Regions from separate parts of the Streptomyces sp. NPDC093801 genome, predicted to be linked through region 1. Evidence: riboswitches for the same ligand, from Rfam matches in the RefSeq annotation. Region 1 holds a riboswitch; each other region holds the start of a gene.
The links. A riboswitch is a leader RNA that binds a small molecule or an ion and turns the genes downstream of it on or off. The one in region 1 is predicted to bind cobalamin.
Positions count from the first base shown of each region.

Region 1 (5,203 bases):
GGGCCGGAGCAGAACGCATCGTACGGTCTGGTGGGGGTGCGCCGGAAGCGGATCCCGAGAGATGATCGCGTGAACACATCGGCTCCGTCCCGGCGAGCCGCCTTCGGCCGGAAGGGGGCGCTACGCCCCGCCCAGCCGCCGTGCCTCCGCCTCGGTCACCGGGTCTCCGGCCTGCGCCCCGTGCAACACGTGGGCGAGTACTTCGGCACCCCGGACCACGCGCGGACCTGGCCGATTGAAGTAGGCGGGGCCGTCCAGCACCCACACCTCGCCCGCCCGTACGGCGGGCAGCTCCTCCCAGTCCGGCAGCGAGGTGAGCAGGTCGAGCTCCGTCAGGGTCCGCTCGGGCGGGAACCCGCACGGCAGGACGAGGACCACGTCCGGGCGTGCCTCGCGTACCGCCTCCCACGTCATCGGCCCGGTGTGCTCGCCCGGCCCGGCCAGTAGCGGCTCGCCGCCCGCCGCGGCGATCTGTTCGGGTACCCAGTGGCCGGCGGGCCACAGCGGGTCGAGCCACTCGACGGCCACCACCCGCGGCCTCGGCCAGCTTGCCACGGCGCGTCGGACCCCGGCGAGCCGGCCGAGCAGCTCCGTGCGCCGCCGTTCGGCCGTTTCCCGGACTCCCAGCAGGTCGCCCACGGTGACCAGGCAGTCCAGGACGTCGTCCAGGGTCCTCGGTTCCAGGCTCAGCACGCGCGGTCCGGCGTCCATGAGGCGCACCGCCCGGGAGACGCCCTCGTAGGACACCGCGCAGACCCGGCACAGGTCCTGGGTGAGCAGGACGTCGGGTGCGAGCGCCGCGAGTGCCTCCGTGTCCAGGGTGTAGAGCGAGGAGCCGCTGTGCGCCGCGCCACCGACCGCGGCGGAGATTTCCCGGCTGCTGAGTGCGTCCGCGTCGAATTCGGCGCGGGTGACCACGGGCACGGAGGCGACCGTCGCGGGAGGCCAGTCGCATTCGTGGGTGCGTCCGACCAGGTCGGCGGCGAGTCCGAGGTCCGCCACGATGTCCGTGGCCGCGGGGAGCAGGGAGACGATGCGCATGCCACGACTCTAGGCCCGCCCGAGCGGTGGGTCTGGACTTACTAGGACGTCCAACTATATGTTCGTGGCACAAGGTCCGCGGTGCAGGGAAGCCGGTGAGAAACCGGCACGGTCCCGCCACTGTGACCGGGGAGTGTGCTGCCATCCACACGCCACTGACGAGGTCTGTCGGGAAGGCGGGCGGCGCGCGGTGATCCGGGAGTCAGGATACCGGCCGCGGATGTTCCGTGTTGTCCACGAGGATGGAGCAGACACGCATGACACCGGTTTGTACCCACGACCCTGGTGATCCGGCGGAGCGCGCGCACACCGATTTCGCGCGCTCGTAGTTCTCACGGCTTCCCCGCAGCGGCGCACCCCTACCCGGGTGCGGTCCGCCGGCCTGCCGTGCCATCCCCGGATCCAACCTGACGAGAGCAGGCATCCATGGTCCGTGAACTCACCCATTTCATCGGCGGAAAGCACACCACCGGTTCCTCCGGGCTCTTCGCCGACGTGTACGACCCCAACACTGGCGCCGTCCAGGCCCGGGTTCCGCTCGCCGGGCGCGCCGACACCGAGGCCGCCATCGCCAACGCCGAGGAGGCGCAGGCCGAGTGGGGGCAGTGGAACCCCCAGCGGCGCGCCCGTGTCCTGATGCGCTTCCTCCAGCTCGTCGAGGGTGAACGCGAGAGCTTGGCCCGGCTGTTGTCGGCCGAGCACGGCAAGACCGTCGCCGATGCCCACGGCGACCTGCAACGCGGCCTGGAGGTGGTCGAGTTCGCGGCAGGTATCCCGCACCTGCTCAAAGGCGAGTTCACCGACAACGCGGGCACCGGGATCGACGTGCACTCGCTGCGCTCCCCGCTCGGTGTCGTCGCCGGGATCACCCCCTTCAACTTCCCCGCGATGATCCCCCTCTGGCAGGCCGCGCCCGCCCTGGCCTGCGGCAACGCGTTCATCCTCAAGCCCTCCGAGCGCGACCCGTCCGTACCGCTGCGCCTCGCGGAACTCTTCCTGGAGGCCGGCCTGCCGCCGGGCGTCCTCAACGTGGTCAACGGCGGGAAGGAAGCCGTCGACACCCTCCTCGAAGACCCCCGCGTCCAGGCACTCGGCTTCGTCGGCTCCACTCCGATCGCCGCGCACATCTACGCCACCGCAGCCGCGCACGGCAAGCGCGCCCAGTGCTTCGGCGGGGCCAAGAACCACATGATCGTGATGCCGGACGCCGACCTCGACCAGGCCGTCGACGCCCTGATCGGCGCCGGCTACGGCTCGGCCGGCGAACGCTGCATGGCCATCTCCGTCGCCGTCCCCGTCGGCGAGGAGACCGCCGACAAGCTGGTCGCCGCCCTGAAGGACCGCATCGCGACCTTGAAGATCGGTCGCTCCGATGACCCTGACGCGGAATTCGGCCCTCTGGTGAGCCGCGACGCCCTCGACCGGGTCCGCCGCTACGTCGACATCGGCGTCAACGAGGGAGCCGAACTCGTCGTTGACGGACGCGGTTTCGCTCTGGAAGGTCACGAGAACGGCTTCTTCGCCGGCGCGTCCCTCTTCGACCGTGTCTCCCCACAGATGAGGATCTACCGCGAGGAGATCTTCGGCCCCGTCCTGTCCGTGGTGCGGGCCGCAGACTTCGAGGAGGCGCTGCGCCTGCCGAGCGAGCACCCGTTCGGCAACGGCGTGGCGATCTTCACCCGGGACGGGGACACCGCCCGCGAGTTCTCCCGCCGGGTCAACACCGGCATGGTCGGCGTCAACGTGCCGATCCCCGTCCCCGTCGCCTACCACACCTTCGGAGGCTGGAAGAAGTCCGGCTTCGGCGACCTGAACCAGCACGGCCCGGACTCGATCCGCTTCTACACCCGCACGAAGACCGTCACCTCGCGCTGGCCCTCCGGGGTCAAGGAGGGCGCGAGCTTCACCATCCCGACGATGGGGTGAGCGCGGTGACCACCACCCTCACCGAGGACCAGCTCGCCCTGGCCGAGGTCACCCTCGACTTCGCGCAGGAGCAGCTCGCCCCCCATGCCGTGGCCTGGGACCAGGACAAGCACTTCCCCGTCGACGTCATCCGCCGGGCGGCCGGACTCGGTCTCGCCGGCGTGTACGTACGCGAGGAGCAGGGCGGTTCCGGCCTCTCCCGCAGCGACGGCGTCCTCGTCTTCGAGACCCTCGCGACGGGCTGTCCGTCCATCGCGGGCTACCTCTCCATCCACAACATGGTCGCCTGGATGATCGACCGCTACGGCGACGACGCCCAGCGCGCCCGCTGGCTGCCCGGCCTCTGCTCCGCGACGACCCTGGGCAGCTACTGCCTGACCGAACCGGGCGCGGGCTCGGACGCCGCCGCGCTGCGCACCCGCGCCGAACGCCAGGGCGACCACTACGTGCTGACCGGGGTCAAGCAGTTCATCTCCGGTGCCGGCGCCTCGGACGTCTACGTGGTCATGGCCCGGACCGGCGAGCCGGGCCCCGGCGGGATCTCCGCCTTTGTGGTCGAGCGCGAGGATCCGGGAGTCTCCTTCGGCCCCAATGAACGGAAGATGGGCTGGAACGCGCAGCCGACCCGTCAGGTGGTCCTCGACGGTGTTCGCATTCCTGCCGACCGGCGGCTCGGCGCGGAGGGCGATGGCTTCCGCATCGCCATGAACGGCCTCAACGGCGGCCGGCTCGGCATCGCTGCCTGCTCGCTCGGCGGGGCGCAGAGCGCCCTCGATCGCTCGCTGTCCTACCTGGCCGACCGCGAGGCCTTCGGCGCCCGTCTGCTGGACGCGCAGGCGCTCCAGTTCCGGCTGGCCGACATGGCCACGGAACTGGCCGCCGCCCGCGCGCTGGTCCGCCAGGCCGCCGAGGCCCTGGATACCGGGGATCCGCTGGCTCCGCGGCTGTGCGCGATGGCCAAGCGGTTCGCCACCGACACCGGGTACGCGGTGGCCGACGCGGCCCTCCAGCTCCACGGCGGATACGGATACCTGAGCGAGTACGGCATCGAGAAGATCGTCCGCGACCTGCGGGTCCATCAGATCCTGGAAGGCACGAACGAGGTCATGCGCGTCATCGTCGCGCGCGGACTCACGGAGACCCTGCGATGACCAACGAAGCCCCTCACGACCACGACAACGACCGCGACCACGTCCTCCTGCGCACCGAGGGACGTGCTGCCTACCTCACCCTCAACCGCCCCAAGGCCCTCAACGCCCTCAGCCATCCGATGGTGCTCCGCATCGAGCAGGCCCTCACGGCCTGGGCGCAGGACCCCGGCATCGAAGTGGTCGTCATCGACGGCGCCGGCGGCCGGGGCCTGTGCGCGGGCGGGGACATCCGCGCGATCTACGAGGACGCCCGTACCGGTGGCACCGCCTCGGCGGACTTCTGGCGCGACGAGTACCGGCTCAACGCGCTGATCGCCCGCTACCCCAAGCCCTACGTGGCCCTCATGGACGGCATCGTCATGGGCGGCGGAGTGGGCGTCTCCGCCCACGGCAGCGTCCGCATCGTCACCGAACGCTCCAAGATCGCCATGCCCGAGACCGGCATCGGGTTCGTCCCCGACGTCGGCGGCACCTACCTCCTCGCCCTGGCTCCGGGGGAGCTCGGCACCCACCTGGCACTCACGGGAGCCCCGGTCGGCGCCGCCGACGCGCTGCTGTGCGGGCTCGCCGACCACTTCGTCCCAGCGCAGGCGCTGCCCACGCTGTCCCGGGAGCTGGCCGTGGACTCCGTACACGAAGTGCTGCAGCGGCACGTGCAAGAGCCTCCCGCAGGGACCCTCGTCCCCGCGCGCGGCGAGTGGATCGACCACTGCTACGCCGCCGACACCGCCGAGGAGATCGTGGCCCGGCTCCTGGCCTCGGGCTCGTCCGCCGCGAAGGACGCGGCGGACACCCTGCTGTCCAAGTCGCCGACGGCGGTCAAGGTTACCCTGGCCGCACTGCGCGGGGCCCGGCAGCTGGGGCCGCTGGAGCGGGTGCTGGACCAGGAATACCGCGTCTCGTGCGCGGCACTGTCCTCGCCCGACCTGGTGGAGGGCATCCGCGCCCAGGTCATCGACAAGGACCGGAACCCGCGGTGGTCCCCGGCCACGCTGGAGGACGTCACCCCCGCGGAAGTGGACCGCTACTTCGCCCCGCTCGACGCGAACGAGCTCGGGCTCGTCGCGACCACTTCGTCGCAGGAG
Region 1 is NZ_JBFBDP010000004.1:179,790-184,992, reverse strand. It holds gene AB0469_RS06075 (cobalamin-binding protein) at 121-1,041, opposite strand; cobalamin riboswitch at 1,090-1,275, shown strand; gene AB0469_RS06070 (CoA-acylating methylmalonate-semialdehyde dehydrogenase) at 1,468-2,967, shown strand; gene AB0469_RS06065 (acyl-CoA dehydrogenase family protein) at 2,964-4,118, shown strand; gene AB0469_RS06060 (enoyl-CoA hydratase/isomerase family protein) at 4,115-5,203, shown strand, end outside.

Region 2 (5,203 bases), on a different contig from region 1:
CCTGTGTACCGGTGTGGGCGAGCCCGCCGCCCCCTCCTCCGCTGCCGCCGGATCCGCCGCCGTTCTCGCCGGGGGTGACGATCTTCGGGGTGGTGGGCGTGCCGGAGGGCTGGGCCGACCCGGTGGGGGTGGGCTGCGGGGTGGTGCCGGCGAGGCTGCGGGTGAGGGTGCCGAAGGAGATGCCGGTGGCGCCGCCGACGGCCTGGGTGGAGGCGCGCAGGTCGGAGCCGGGCTGGGCGTCCTTGGCGATGTTGAAGCCGCCGTCGCCGTTCTGCTGGGAGGTGAGGAAGGCCAGGGCCTTGGTGATCTGCGTCTTGTACGTGGTGCCGTCGAGGGAGAGGGCCTGGACGGCCAGTGCGGCGGAGTTGACCGAGTTGCCGGAGGCTCCGGGGAAGCCGCCGTCGGGCTTCTGCTGGGCTGCGAGCCAGGCGAGGGCCTTGTCGACGGCCGCCTGGGACTGCTGGTCGGGCAGGAGGTCGAGGGCCATCGCGGCGATGGCGGTGGAGTCCACCTCCTCCCCGCTCGGCTCGCCGATGAGGCTGACCCAGGCGCCCGACGGCTTCTGGAGGGTCTTCAGGTAGGCGATGGGCTCGGCCGCGGCGGTGCTCTCCCCCGCCCGGACCTGGGCGATGACGCCCAGGGACTGGGAGAAGACGGAGGTGGCGTTGGTGTAGGCACCCTTGTCGGCGCAGGAGCGGTCGGGCGCCGGGGTCTTGGCCGGGCAGACGGCCTTGGCGAGGGCGGTGATCAGGTCCTGGCCGCCGAAGTGGCGGGGGTCGCGGCCGACGGCCTCGGCGAGCAGGGCCGCCTTGCCGAGGGAGCCGCCGCCCGCGTACTTGGTGCCAATGTTCGTCCAGGAGGCGAGGGTGCGGCCGGTGCCGTCCTTGCCGCCGTGATCGAGGAAGTCGACGATGCCGCGCAGGGCCGCGTTGTCGGCGCCGGTGGCGGCCAGGGCGTACGCACCGTCGATGGTCAGGCCGTAGTCGGCGAAGCCGGTGCCGGCGGTGCTCTCGTAGTAGTGGCCCTGGATGAGCCGGGTGGGGTCGGTGAGGTAGGCCGAGCCCTTCTTGAGGTCCGGTCCGCCCTCGGGACGGGGCGTCGGCCCGGTGGTGGGACCGGTCGGGGAGGGCGAGGGCTCGGGCTTCTTGGTGGTCAGGGTGACCAGGTCGCTCTTGGCCCCGGCGATGACGGCGGGGACGGTGGCGAACAGCAGCGGGTCGGTGCCGCCGGCCTCGAAGGCGAAAGCGCCGCTGGGCAGTTGCTGCTTGGACAGCCAGGAGACGGCCGCGTCCGCCCGGTCTGTCTCGCCCAGGTGGCGCAGGGCCTGGGCTGCGAAGCCGGTGGCGTACGCGCTGCCCACCGTGCCGTACGCGGCGGCGGGCAGGCCACCGTCCGCGAGCTGGGCCTTCTTCAGGAAGTCGCGGGCCTTGGCCACCTCCGCCTCGTGGCCGCCGGCCCGTTGGAGGGCGAGGGCGGCGAGGCCGGTGGCTCCGGGCTCGCTGTCGCAGCCGTCGCCGCGGCGGATCAGCATGCTGGTGAAGCCACCGTCCTGGCACTGCATGTCGGTCAGGCGGGCCACTGCGTCGGCGGGCGGGCGGACGCCGCCCCCGAGCAGGGCGATCACGGCCAGGGCCTGCCCCTCGGCCTGGCCGGAGGTGGTGGGAAAGTCACCCCTGACGGTGCAGCCGGGTACGGGCGTGGGGGCGTCCGATCCGCTGGTGCATACGTCCTTCACGAGGTCGCCGAGCAGGTCGTGGCCGCCGACGGCGCGGGGGTTGCCGCCCGTCGCCTCGGCCACGAGGGCGAGCCGGGCCGCGGCCGCCGCTTCCGGCGCCCGGTCCTTGCCGGACGGGTAGGCGTACGCCTCGGTGTGCTCGGGCCGGGCCAGGAAGGCGGCTACCTTCGCGGCCGCCGGGCTCTTCGGGTCGGCGGCGGCCAGGGCGAGGGCGGTCTCGGCGGTCAGGGTGTAGTTGGGGGTTTCGGAGCCCTCGTCAACGACGCGTTCGCCGTCCTTGAGCTGTGCGGTGAGCCAGCGGGTGGCCGCGGGGAGGTCGACCGCGCCGGGCGGGACGACGGGCCCGCTCGTGTCGGTGGGCTTGGGCGAGGCCCCGCCGCCGGCGCGGACGTCGTCCGGGGAGAAGGTGGGCTTGCCGGTGCTGCCGCCGACGTCCGTGCCGCCGAAGACCCACGCGTCCACGTCACCCGGCTTGGGGGTACGGGCCATCGCGCCGAGCGGGCTGTACGTCCAGTTCGCCTGCCCGGGCGAGGCCGTCCAGTAGGACCAGTAGGCAGAGGCCTGCGGGGTGAGCTGGCAGGGCTCCTTGTCCGGCGTCGGGTACTGCGTACCGGAGTTGAAGGAGCCGTAGCCGATCCGGCAGATGAAGGCGGGGCCGTCGTGGACGGTGCCGGTGGTGGTGAATCCGGCTTCGTGGAGCAGGTCGTAGCCGGTGGTCGGGGTCGTGTCGCAGCCGCGTTCGACCTTGCCGCCGAACGGGCCGAAGTCGACGGCCACGACCGCGCCGACCGTGGCCGTGCAGTCCTTGACCGGGTCGGCCGTCGCCGTCGTGGACGGCGCGAGGAAGGCGACGGTCACACCGCAGACGAGCAGCATCGCCGCCGTGATGGACAGCAGCCGATGTCTGGCGCTCGTGTGCTGGCCTGCCCACTGTTCGGTGTCCACCCGCAGCCCCCTCGTCCAGGCCGGACGGACGGGGTACGTGGCGAGACGCCCCGTGCGCGATGTCCGCAGGGGCGTTGACGACCACGCCGTAGTCCGCGACGGCGCTCTTCGTTCATGACACGGCCACAGGCAATCCGGCTCGCCCGGGACGATCGCCGGGCCTACGGTTGCGGGTCAGCGCCGGAATTCGACCGGCTTCCCCTGGGGCTGAGTACTTGTCAGCCGCCATGGAACACGGCCCCGAGTGCACCGTCAAGGTGGGATGCGTCTCATCCGGCTGCCGGGGCAGGGCACTTGGCGCCATGCTGGCGGACCCTTGATCACTGGGGTAGCGTCCTGGGCGCCACATGGGGGAACTCGGTGAGAATCCGGGGCTGACGCGCAGCGGTGTGGCACGGCGGACGCCGTGCCGAGCCCGAATGCCCGTGCGGTGACGAAGCATCAGGAAGCCGTACCACGCGTCCCGGACGGCGGCCCCTTCCCCAGGTCGTGCCGCGGTCCGCGCACGGTCCCCGGGCGAGGTCGGCCGGCGTTCGCCGATCTCAGGAGCAGGTCATGAACCGTTCCCTCACCCCCCGCCGCCTCGCGATTGCGGTCCCTGCCGCAGTCGGCGCGTTCGCCCTCGCCGTGGTGCCCGCCGCGGCCACGTCGACGCCCGCCCAGATCGCCACGTCGAAGACGAACGGTGTGGCGTACCTCAAGTCCCTTCAGGCCGCCGATGGTTCCTACGCCGGCTTTGGATTGTCCAACGAGTGGGCCTTCAGCGCCTTCGCCGCCGCGGGTACCGCGGTCGTCGACGTCGCGCCGGGCGGGGACACCACGAAGAACGCCCGGACCGTCTACCGGAACCTGCTGTCCACGTCCGGCTGGCCCTCGGCCTCCCCGGTCGTCACCGACTATGAGCGCGGCACCCTGAACGCGTACGCGGCCGGTATCGACCCGGCCCGGGTCTCCGCCTCCCGCAACCTGATCGCGAACATCTACTCCTACTGGCAGACCCCCGAGCCCGGCTACTTCGGCCCCTCCGCCAACTTCAACGGCACCGTCTTCGCCGCCCTCGCCCTCGGCGGCGCCAAGACCCAGACGGGCAGCGCCCGCATACCGCAGGCCCTCACCAACTCCCTCGTCGCACGCATCCGCGCGAACCAGCACAACGACGGCGGCTGGCAGTACAGCAAGGCCGAGGGCAACCCGACCGCTCTGGCCACCGCCGGCGACATCGACATGACCGGCGCCGCCATGGCCGCCCTGTGCGCCTCGGGCGTCCCGGGCACCGACACCGACGTCGTCCAGGCGAAGAACTTCCTCAAGAGCAAGCTCGTCACCACCTCGGGCGCCTTCAACTCGATGTACGGCGTCAACACCAGCTCCAACGGCTGGGCCGTCGCCGGGCTCAACGCCTGCGGCATCAACCCCCAGACCGGGGATTTCCTCACCACCGCCGGCAAGACCCCGATCGACTTCCTCATCGCCAACCAGTACAACCCCGGCGGCGGCTTCAAGTACAAGCCGGCCGACACCAGCCCCACCGCCTACGCCTCGATCGACTCGTTGCGCGCGGTCGCCGGCGGCGGCTTCACCTCCACCCCGCCCGTCCCGGTCACCCCGGGCGCCCCACAGTGGGTGGCCCAGTCGACGTTCACCTCGGGGACCGCCACCAAGCTGGCGCTCACCGTGGACGACGGCGCCGGCGGCCTGAAGGTCTGCTCGGTCTCCTTCACCCCGACCGGCACGACCACCACCCTCGGCGACGTCCTGAACGCGGCGACCACGGCGGCCACCCCGGCCGGCTGTGTCACCAGCGTGACGCCGTCCTCCGGCACCGGCACCATCACTGCCGTCAACGGCAAGGCCAACAGCGGCTCCAACACCTGGAAGGTGAGCGTGGACGGCTCCGCCTTCGCCGGAGCCGCCCGCAACAAGGTGATCAACGTGGGCGACACCATCGCGCTGCGCTGGGGCGCCTGAGACGTGCGACGGGCGGGGGTACGCGTCCTGCTCCCCCGCCCGTGGTGCGGCACCTGCTCGGATCAGAAGGAGGTCCAGACGAACGACACCTGGTCGCCCGCGTTCAGCTTGAACTGGCAGCCGCCGACCGGGGTGGGCGTGCCGTTGACGGATATGTTCCAGTAGGCCGAGCCGCCCCCGCTGACACCCTTGATGGTGTCGACGGAGAAGTCGTCGAACGAGGCGTACCAGGTGCCGTCCCAGGCGAAGTAGTTAAGGCGGGCGGCGTCGTCCAGGGCGGCGGTCGGGGTGGGGACCTTGCTCGGGTTGGCGCCGCCGTTGGTGCCGTCGCACTTGTGGGTGCCGCCGGTGGCGGTGGTCACGTCGTGACCCTTGGTCGTGATCTTCCCCTTGAACAGCTGCCCGTCGGGGCCCTGCACGGTGAGGTTGACCTTGACCGGGGCGTTGGTGTTGACCGGCTTGGCGTGGGCGACGGCCGGGACGGCGGTGAGGCCGGTGAGGACGAGTCCCAGGGCGGCCGTGGTGACGACGGCGTGGCGGGCGGGGCTCAGGCGC
Region 2 is NZ_JBFBDP010000001.1:336,709-341,911, forward strand. It holds gene AB0469_RS01585 (prenyltransferase/squalene oxidase repeat-containing protein) at 1-2,611, opposite strand, end outside; cobalamin riboswitch at 2,787-2,935, opposite strand; cobalamin riboswitch at 2,995-3,126, shown strand; gene AB0469_RS01590 (prenyltransferase/squalene oxidase repeat-containing protein) at 3,236-4,648, shown strand; gene AB0469_RS01595 (DUF4430 domain-containing protein) at 4,711-5,203, opposite strand, start outside.
Region 2: another riboswitch for cobalamin. It lies ahead of AB0469_RS01590 (prenyltransferase/squalene oxidase repeat-containing protein); the one in region 1 lies ahead of AB0469_RS06070 (CoA-acylating methylmalonate-semialdehyde dehydrogenase).

Region 3 (5,203 bases), on a different contig from region 1:
CAGGTCAGCCGGGGCGGACGGCCGGAATCTCCGACGTCAGGGCGCGAGTCGGGCTCCGTCCAGTCGGCCCGGCCGCCGGGGGTCCGGCGGGCCGCACGACAGACTCTGACAGCGGCACGCAGTGCCATCAATGCCGCACATCTGCCAACTTCTGCGAATCTTCTGCGGCCGAATTGCCAAGCTTGCAAAGGTTGGCGTGGGCAGGATCGTGCGTACGCTGAAGCCCTGGCGGGAGCGGCTGAAGGAGCCCAGGTGAGCAAGACGTACGCGGGAGCGCGGCTGCGGCGGCTGCGCGAGGAGCGCCGGATGAGCCAGGCCGAGCTGGCCCGGGTCCTGGCCATCTCCCCCAGCTACCTGAACCAGATGGAGCACGACTCCCGGCCATTGACCGTGCCTGTCCTGCTGCGGCTGACCGAGGCGTTCGGCGTGGACCCCGGCTTCTTCTCCGAACGCGACACCAGCCGGCTGGTGGCCGATCTGCGCGAGGCACTGGCGGGCGAGATCGCCGGGGCCCGCGTCTCTTCTTCGGACCTCGCCGAGCTCGCGACCCGGATGCCGGCGGTGGCCTCCGTCCTGCTGGACCTCGGTCGGCGCAGCCAACTCCTGGCCGAGCGGCTGGCCGACACCGCCGACGGCCGGGACGGTGGACCGGCCGCGCCGCGTTCACCGCACGAGGAGATCCGCGAGTTCTTCTACCGCCGCCAGAACTACCTCCACGACACCGACGTCGCCGCCGAGGGCCTCGCCCGGGAGATGGGCATCCGCCCGGGAGAGGTCGTCCGGCTGCTGTCGAAGCGCCTGGCCGACCACCACGGGATCCGGCTCACCTCGGACTCCGACCGCCTGCACCACTTCGATGCCGGAACGCGGGTCCTGCACCTGTCCGGTCGGCTCCGCCCCGGCCAGCAGGCGTTCCGCATAGCCACCCAGCTGGCGCTCCTGGAACACGGGGACGAGCTGGACCGGCTGGCCGCCGAGGACTTCGATCCGGGCTCCCCCGCCCACAGCCTGGCCCGCATCGGCATCGCCAACTACTTCGCCGCCGCACTGATCCTCCCGTACCGCGCCTTCCACACGGCCGCCGAAGAGTTCCGCTACGACATCGAACGCCTCACCGACCACTTCGGCCTCGGCTACGAGACCGTCTGCCACCGCCTGAGCACCCTGCAACGTCCCAGGCTGCGCGGGGTGCCGTTCTCCTTCGTGCGGGTCGACCGGGCCGGGAACATGTCCAAGAGGCAGTCGGCGACCGGGTTCCACTTCTCCCGCGCGGGCGGCACCTGTCCGCTGTGGAACGTGTACGAGGCCTTCGCCGCGCCCAGCCGGATCCACGTCCAGGTCGCCGCCATGCCCGACGGCCAGCGTTACCTGTGGACCGCCCGGGCCGTCACCCGGCACCGCGGCGGCTGGGGCGAGCCCGGCAAGACCTTCGCCATCGGGCTTGGCTGCGAGATCCGGCATGCGTCCCGGCTCGTCTACTCCGACGGCCTCGACCTGGACAACGCCTCCGCCGCCACCCCCATCGGCATGGGATGCCGGCTCTGCGAACGCCTCGACTGCCCCCAGCGCGCCGTCCCGCCCCTCGGCCGGACACTCACCGTTGACGAGAACAGCAGCACGTTCATCCCCTACCCCGTCGCCCGGGACCGGGGCTGAGGATCCGGCTCACCGCAGCCGCCGAGCCTCCGCCTCGGTCACCGGGTCCCCCGCCCGTACGCCGTGGAGCACGTGGGCGAGCACCTCGGCGCCGCGGACCACGCGGGGGCCCGGCCGGTTGAAGTACGCAGGTCCGTCCAGGACCCACACCTCGCCGGCCGCCACGGCGGGCAGTTCGTGCCAGCCCGGCTGGGCGGTGAGCAGGTCGAGCTCCGTCATGGTCCGCTCGGGCGGGAAACCGCACGGGAGCACGAGGATCACGTCCGGGCGGGCCTCGCGTACCGCCTCCCACGTCATCGGCTTGGTGTGCTCACCGGGCTCGGCCAGGAGCGCTTCGCCGCCGGCCGCGGCGATCTGCTCCGGTACCCAGTGGCCGGCGGGCCAGAGCGGGTCGAGCCACTCGATGGCGACGACCCGGGGCCGCGCTCGCCCCGCCGTGCGGCGCCGGACCTCGGCCAGGCGGCCACGCAACTCCGTGCGTCGCCGCTCGGCAGCCTCCCCCACCCCCAGCAGCTCGCCCACCGTGACCAGGCAGTCCAGTACGTCGTCCAACGTCCGCGGCTCCAGGCTCAGCACCCGGGGGCCGGCGTCCATGACGCGCACCGCGTGGGAGACCGCCTCGTAGGACACCGCGCAGACCTGGCAGAGGTCCTGGGTGAGCAGGACGTCCGGTGCGAGGGCGGCGAGCGCCTCCGTGTCCAGGGTGTAGAGCGAGGATCCACTGTGTGCCGCGCCGCCCACCGCGGTGGAGATCTCCCGGCTGGTGAGCACGTCCGCGTCGAATTCGGCCCGGGTCACGACGGGTACGGAGGCGACCGCTGCGGGCGGCCAGTCGCATTCGTGGGTGCGTCCGACCAGGTCGGAGACGAGTCCGAGGTCCGCCACGATGTCGGTGGCCGCCGGGAGCAGGGAGACGATGCGCATACGGCGACTCTAGGCCCGCCCGAGCGGTGAGTCTGGACTTACTAGGACGTCCAACTATATGTTCCTGGCACAAGGTCCGCGGTGCAGGGAAGCCGGTGTGAATCCGGCACGGTCCCGCCACTGTGACCGGGGAGTGTGCTGCCATCCACACGCCACTGACGAAGTCTGTCGGGAAGGCGGGCGGCGCGCGGGGATCCGGGAGTCAGGATACCGGCCGCGGATTGTTCCCGCGTTTGTCCACGAGGATGGAGCAGACACGCATGGCACCGGTTTGTACCCACGACCCTGGTGATCCGGCGGAGCGCACGCACACCACTTCCGTGCGCTCGTAGTTCCCACGGCTTTCCGCAGCGGCACACCCCCATCAGGGTGTCGTCCGCCGGTCTGCCGTGCCATCCCCGGATCCAACCTGACGAGAGCAGGCACCCATGGTCCGTGAACTCACCCATTTCATCGGCGGAAAGCACACCACCGGCACCTCCGGACTCTTCGCCGACGTGTACGACCCCAACACCGGCGCCGTCCAGGCGCGCGTGCCCCTGGCCGGGCGCGCCGACACCGAGGCCGCCATCGCCAACGCCGAGGAGGCGCAGGTCGATTGGGGGCAGTGGAACCCTCAGCGACGCGCCCGCGTGCTGCTGCGCTTCCTCCAGCTCGTCGAAGGCGAACGCGAGAGCCTGGCCAGGCTTCTGTCTTCCGAGCACGGCAAGACCGTGGCCGACGCCCACGGCGACCTGCAACGCGGCCTGGAGGTGGTCGAGTTCGCCGCCGGGATCCCGCACCTCCTCAAGGGGGAGTTCACCGACAACGCCGGAACCGGCATCGACGTGCACTCCCTGCGCAGCCCGCTCGGCGTGGTCGCCGGCATCACGCCGTTCAACTTCCCCGCGATGATCCCGCTGTGGCAGGCCGCGCCCGCGCTGGCCTGCGGGAACGCGTTCATCCTCAAGCCGTCCGAGCGCGATCCGTCGGTACCGCTGCGGCTCGCGGAGCTGTTCCTGGAGGCGGGACTGCCGCCGGGCGTGCTCAACGTGGTCAACGGCGGCAAGGAGTCCGTCGACACCCTCCTCGAAGACCCGCGCGTCCAGGCCCTCGGCTTCGTCGGCTCGACCCCGATCGCCGCGCACATCTACGCCACCGCCGCGTCCCACGGCAAGCGCGCCCAGTGCTTCGGCGGCGCCAAGAACCACATGATCGTGATGCCGGACGCGGACCTCGACCAGGCCGTCGACGCCCTCATCGGCGCCGGCTACGGCTCGGCGGGCGAGCGCTGCATGGCCATCTCCGTCGCCGTACCCGTCGGCGAGGAGACGGCCGACCGGCTGGTCGCCGCCCTCAAGGACCGCATCGCCACCCTGAAGATCGGCCGGTCCGACGACCCGGAGGCCGACTTCGGGCCGCTGGTCAGCCGGGACGCCCTCGACCGGGTCCGCCGCTACGTCGACATCGGCGTCAACGAGGGAGCCGAACTCGTCGTCGACGGCCGCGGGTTCACTCTGGAAGGCCACGAGAACGGCTACTTCGCCGGCGCCTCCCTCTTCGACCGGGTCACCCCGCAGATGCGCGTCTACCGCGAGGAGATCTTCGGCCCCGTCCTGTCGGTCGTCCGAGCCGCCGACTTCGAGGAGGCCCTGCGCCTGCCGAGCGAGCACCCGTACGGCAACGGAGTGGCGATCTTCACCCGCGACGGGGACACCGCCCGCGAGTTCACACGCCGCGTCAACACCGGCATGGTCGGCGTCAACGTCCCCATCCCGGTACCGGTCGCCTACCACACCTTCGGCGGCTGGAAGCGCTCCGGATTCGGCGACCTGAACCAGCACGGCCCGGACTCGATCCGCTTCTACACCCGCACCAAGACCGTCACCTCGCGCTGGCCCTCCGGGGTCAAGGAAGGCGCGAGCTTCACCATCCCGACGATGGGGTGAGCGCCGTGACCACCGCCCTCACCGAGGACCAGCTCGCCCTGGCCGAGGTCACCCTCGACTTCGCCCAGGAGCAACTGGCCCCCCATGCCCTGGCATGGGACCAGGACAAGCACTTCCCCGTCGACGTCATCCGACAGGCCGCCGCCCTCGGTCTCGCCGGTGTGTACGTCCGCGAGGAACACGGCGGCTCGGGCCTGTCACGCAGCGACGGCGTCCTCGTCTTCGAAACCCTCGCCACCGGCTGCCCGTCCATCGCCGGCTACCTGTCCATCCACAACATGGTCGCCTGGATGATCGACCGCTACGGCGACGACGCCCAGCGCGCCCGCTGGCTGCCCGGCCTGTGCTCCGCGGCGACCCTGGGCAGCTACTGCCTGACCGAACCGGGCGCGGGATCGGACGCCGCCGCGCTGCGCACCCGCGCGGAGCGGCAGGGTGACCACTACGTCCTGACCGGCGTCAAGCAGTTCATCTCCGGTGCCGGATCGGCCGGCGTGTACGTGGTCATGGCGAGGACCGGCGAGTCGGGCCCGGGCGGGATCTCCGCGTTCGTCGTCGAACGCGAGGACCCGGGGGTCTCGTTCGGGCCGAACGAACGGAAGATGGGCTGGAACGCCCAGCCGACCCGCCAGGTCGTCCTCGACGGCGTCCGCCTCCCCGCCGACCGGCGGCTGGGCTCGGAGGGCGACGGCTTC
Region 3 is NZ_JBFBDP010000001.1:346,414-351,616, forward strand. It holds gene AB0469_RS01615 (short-chain fatty acyl-CoA regulator family protein) at 253-1,656, shown strand; gene AB0469_RS01620 (cobalamin-binding protein) at 1,666-2,580, opposite strand; cobalamin riboswitch at 2,636-2,814, shown strand; gene AB0469_RS01625 (CoA-acylating methylmalonate-semialdehyde dehydrogenase) at 3,009-4,508, shown strand; gene AB0469_RS01630 (acyl-CoA dehydrogenase family protein) at 4,505-5,203, shown strand, end outside.
Region 3: another riboswitch for cobalamin. It lies ahead of AB0469_RS01625 (CoA-acylating methylmalonate-semialdehyde dehydrogenase); the one in region 1 lies ahead of AB0469_RS06070 (CoA-acylating methylmalonate-semialdehyde dehydrogenase).